Regions from separate parts of the Citricoccus alkalitolerans genome, predicted to be linked through region 2. Evidence: riboswitches for the same ligand, from Rfam matches in the RefSeq annotation. Region 2 holds a riboswitch; the other holds the start of a gene.

Region 1 (2,457 bases), 230 kb from region 2:
CCGAGGCGCTCGAGTCGCTGGACCCAGAGGTCCGCACCGCCCTCGAGGAGTCCATCGACCGCGCCCGCAAGGTGCATGCCGCCCAGGTCCCCGCGGGGTCCGAGGTGGAGCTCGGGGAGGGGGCCGTCGTCGAGAACCGCTGGGTCCCGGTGAACCGGGTGGGCCTCTACGTCCCGGGCGGCCGTGCCGTCTACCCCTCCTCCGTGGTGATGAATGTGGTCCCGGCCCAGGCCGCCGGCGTCGCCTCGCTCGCGGTCGCCTCCCCGCCGCAGAAGGACTTCGGAGGCCTGCCGCACCCAGTCATCCTCGCGGCCTGCGCCCTGCTCGGCGTGGACGAGGTCTACGCCGCGGGCGGCGCCCAGGCGGTGGCCATGTTCGCCTACGGGGTGGCGGACGACGACGGCACTCGCGTGTGTGCCCCCGTGGACATGGTCACGGGGCCGGGCAACATCTTCGTGGCCGCCGCCAAGCGCGCCCTGCTCGGCACCATCGGCATCGACGCGGAGGCCGGGCCGACCGAGATCGCCGTGCTGGCGGACGGCACCGCCGATGCCCGGTGGGTGGCCGCTGACCTCATCAGCCAGGCCGAGCACGACCCCATGGCGGGCTCGGTGCTCATCACCACGTCACCCGAGCTGGCCCGCGACGTGGCGGCCGAGATCGAGCGGCAGGTTCCGGGCAGCCTCCACGAGCAGCAGATCCGTCAGGCCCTGGGCGGCCCGCAATCCGGGATCCTGCTGGTGGGAACCCTGGGCGAGGCGCTGGCCGTGGCGGATGCCTATGCCGCCGAGCACCTCGAGGTCCACACCGTGAACCCCCTGCAGACGGCTCGCCGGGTGACCAACGCCGGCGCCGTGTTCGTGGGACCGCACTCGCCCGTGCCGTTGGGCGACTATTCCTCCGGGTCCAACCACGTGCTGCCCACCGGTGGTTCCGCCCGCTACTCCTCCGGCTTGAACACGGTGAGCTTCCTGCGCCTGCAGCAACTCATCCGCTACACGGAGACGGGGTTGAAGGAACTGGACACCAAGATCGCCGCCCTGTCCACGGCGGAGGGGCTGCCGGCCCACGGTGAGGCCGTCTCCCTGCGCTTCCGCTGACCTGCTTCTCCACGGCCGCCGCACCCCCGGGATGGGAGGCGGGTGCGGGCGAGCGGCGATGGTCACGGGGGTTCATAGTCCGAGAAACCCTTTGACCGTTCCGGACGTCCGTCGTTAGTCTGGAACCCAGAATCACGAGTTCCCGCTGTTACAGCCCTGGCTTGCGGGACGGCAACCCTCTTCACGCAGTAGTGGGGTGCTCCAGGTGAGGATTCGGCCTACCGGATGCCCCGGCAGGCAAGTACCGCGTTTCTGCTGGTGCCGATCGGGAGCCTCCCGTGGCGTGCCGCCGTGCAGATGCGCCTTCGGACGGAGGACCCACCATGACCGCCCTGGCTACCCACGAGCTGCAGCAGACCACCAACCTCGGCAGTGACCTCGATCGAGACCTGTCCGTTCAGACCCTTCGCTCGGCCTTCTCCCACTTCCCCTCCGGCGTGGCCGCGCTTGCCGGAGTCGCCAACGGCGTGAAGGAGGGCCTCGTGGCCTCGTCCTTCACCGTCGGGGTGTCCCTGGAGCCCGCCCTGGTCTCTTTCGCCGTCCAGAACACCTCCCGCACCTGGCCCCGGCTGAAGCGGGCCGAGCGGATCGGGATCTCCATCCTCGGCGAGGACCACACCGATGTCTGCCGTCAGTTGGCCTCCAAGGAGGGGGACCGTTTCGCCGGACTGGACATCCGGTCCACGGATGAGGGCGCGATCTTCCTGGACGGCGCCGCCCTGTGGCTGGACACCACCGTCTACTCCGAGCTGCCTGCCGGTGACCACACCATGGTCCTGCTGGAGGTGCACGGCGTGCACGATCACTCCGCAGAGCACGAGCCGATCGTGTTCCACCGCTCGGCTTTCCGCAACCTGCGCACCGCCGAGGGCAACCAGTAGCCCTGTTCCTCGTTTTGCGGGCAGAGAAGAGTACTGTTCTCTGCCCGCAAAGTGTTCCTCGGGGCCGGCACCCGGTCCGGAGGTAGGATTTCCGGCATGCCTTCCGCTACCCCGTCCGCGCGGCGTCCCGGCTCGGGCGCAGGCGCGGGCACGACGCCGGCCGGCCCGGTCCGCCTGGATGCCTGGCTCTGGGGCGTACGCATGTATAAGACCCGTTCGGCCGCCACCACCGCGTGCCGGGCCGGTCACGTCCGCCTCAACGGGCAGCCGGCCAAGGCTGCCCAACCGGTCAAGCCGGGCGACACCATCCGGTTGCGTCTGCCGGGCCGCGAGCGGATCCTGGAGGTCACCGGCCTGGTAGCCAAGCGGGTCGGAGCTCCCGAGGCAGTCCGGCACTACCTCGACCACTCCCCCGAGCCCGTGCCCCGGGAACTGCTGGCCGTGCCCCATCGAGACCGGGGCGCAGGCCGGCCCAC
Region 2 (2,457 bases):
GCATCATGATGGCCGTGCCGATCGCCTGGACCACGCGGCCCAGGACCAGTGCGAAGAAGGTCGGCGCGACGGCGGCGAGCAAGGTGCCGAGCAGGAAGCTGGACATCGCGATGATGAACACGGTGCGCAGGGGCAGGCGAGTCAGCAGGTAGCCGGTGATGGGAATGACCACCGCCATGGTCAGCATGAACGCCGTGGTGATCCACTGGGCCGTGGAGGCTCCGATGGCGAACTCGGTCATCAGGTTCGGCAGCGCCACGGACATGACGGTCTCATTGAGGATCACGACGAAGGCCGCGACGACGAGCAGCGAGATGACTCGGCTGGCTCCCGGGGGAAGGCTGGAAGCCGCGGTCGGCGATGCAGCGCCGGCGGGGGTGGTCTGGGGTTTCTCGGTAGCCGGCATGGTCTACGGCGTTCCTCTCTTCACAAAGCCATGAGGAGCCGGTGGGCTCCTCATGGCGACAACGTCGGGGCCTCTGGGCCCTTGACAGGCAACCACCTCCAGTCTGCCGTTATTCCCGTGCGAGCGCCCCATCCGATCCTGCTTCGTGCGGCGAGGAGTTGGTCACGCTCTCGTGGACGTAGTGCCTGGTGCTACCGTCTGTCGCATGACGCTTCCCGGAGACTGGATCGAGCACCGTCGCGAGGACGGTGAGCCAGTCGGGTGGATCGTTCCGGACGGCGACGGGTTCCTTCCCCGGGACATCCTGGGCTTCCCGGTGGGGGCGGCTCCGGTCGACTGGTTGGAGGCGGAGGAGGCCCTTGAGGCGCGGGGCCTGGCCTACCTCGCGGACCGTCACCGATTGAGGTTGGCCGACGGGACCGAGCGTCCCGTGCGCATCAGCCAGGCCAGCCCCGACGGGATCGTGGTGGTCGCCGACGAGTTCGGGGCCGCCTCCGCCGTAGGTGCCCAGGCCGAGGTGTTCCACCTGCCGTTTCCCGCGCCGGAGGAGCTGCGCCTCAGCGTGGGCTGATGTCTTGTGTGAAGCGACGTGACGCCGGACACAACACAGGAGCGTCGATGTCCGTTAACGTGGGCGGGTAACCATCCAGAGCGACCGAGAGACCTGGCTCGTCGACGCCGCAGCAACCCGTGGCAATTCCCCAGACGGGTGCTACCGCCAGGACCGATGGAGATCCCACGGCTCAAGCGGTTCCCTGAACGATGCCACCCGAATGGCCGGCTCGCTTGGTCCCGCCATGGGAATCCTTCGGTGAGACCGAAAGGACCACCGAATGACCGCAGCGCCCCGCACCATCGCCGCCGCCCGGCCCGGCGCGAACCTCAGCGACGGCCTCCCCACGGACTACGCCGGCCTCAAGAGGCACTTCCAGCCACTGTTCGATGACATCGCGGCGGGGTCCCTGGCCCGGGAGCTGAACCGCGAGCTGCCCTTCGACGCCGTCCGGAGCCTCGACGAGGCAGGTTTCGGGACCCTGCGGGTCCCGGTGGTCCATGGCGGTCCGGAGGTCAGCCTCCAGGACTTCTTTCACCTGCTGATCGACCTGGCTGAGGCCGACTCCAACGTGGCCCACATCTACCGCTCCCACTACGGCTTCCTCGAGGCCCTGCGCTTCCAGCCGCGGGAGATCCAGGACGCCTGGTATCCGCTGGTCCTGGCCGGCGCCACGGTGGGCAACGCCTCAACGGAGAAGGGCGGCAATGCGCTGGGGGGTCTGAACACCACGCTGACCCGGACTTCCGACGGCATGGAGCTCAACGGGCAGAAGTTCTACGCCACCGCCTCCATCTTCTCCGACTACACCCGCGTCTCGGCTGCCCGGGCCGACGCTGACGGCGCCCAGCTCGACGGCCGGCAGTTCGCCGTGGTGGCCACCGATGCCGTGGGAGTTTCCCTGGAGGACGACTGGGATGGATTCGGTCAGAAACTCACGGGCACCGGCACGGCGACCTTCACCAAGGTCACGGTGCCCGCCCACGGGGTGCTCGATCGGGTCCCCGGATCCGCCGAGGCCGTCCACGAGGCCGCCTTCTTCCAGCTCGTGCTGCTGGCGGTCCTGGCCGGGATCGCCCGCGCCTCCCGCCGGGATGCCGTGGCGACCATCGCCTCCCGCAAGCGCACCTTCAACACCGGTTCCGGCCTGCCGTTCCGTGAGGATCCGCTGATCCAGGAGGCCGCCGGCCGTATCGCCGGGAAGGCCTTCACCGCCGAGGCCACGGTGCTCCACGCCGCCCGCGCGCTGGATGCCGGCATCGCCGCCGCCGAGGCCGTCGGAGCCGACCGTCCGGACTTCACCGGTGACGTGCCGGCCGAGCTCTACGGTTCCGAGCTGGCCATCGAACACGCCACCATCACGGTGCCGGAACTGGGCATCGGAGCCGCCCAGGACCTGTTCCTCACGGTGGGTGCCTCCGCCACCTCCACGAAGAAGGCCTTGGACCGCCACTGGCGCAACGCCCAGACCGTGGCCACGCATAACCCCATCGCCTTC

What was found. Region 2 has a riboswitch for S-adenosylmethionine ahead of ABD134_RS10015 (acyl-CoA dehydrogenase family protein). Riboswitches for the same ligand answer to the same signal wherever they lie in the genome.
Region 1: another riboswitch for S-adenosylmethionine. It lies ahead of ABD134_RS11030 (flavin reductase family protein); the one in region 2 lies ahead of ABD134_RS10015 (acyl-CoA dehydrogenase family protein).

What each region holds. Positions count from the first base shown of each region.
Region 1 is NZ_BAAALH010000002.1:1,131,676-1,134,132, reverse strand. It holds gene hisD (histidinol dehydrogenase) at 1-1,100, shown strand, start outside; SAM riboswitch class IV at 1,231-1,350, shown strand; gene ABD134_RS11030 (flavin reductase family protein) at 1,424-1,981, shown strand; gene ABD134_RS11025 (RNA-binding S4 domain-containing protein) at 2,078-2,457, shown strand, end outside.
Region 2 is NZ_BAAALH010000002.1:899,449-901,905, forward strand. It holds gene ABD134_RS10005 (DHA2 family efflux MFS transporter permease subunit) at 1-406, opposite strand, end outside; gene ABD134_RS10010 (hypothetical protein) at 612-977, shown strand; SAM riboswitch class I at 1,046-1,140, shown strand; gene ABD134_RS10015 (acyl-CoA dehydrogenase family protein) at 1,240-2,457, shown strand, end outside.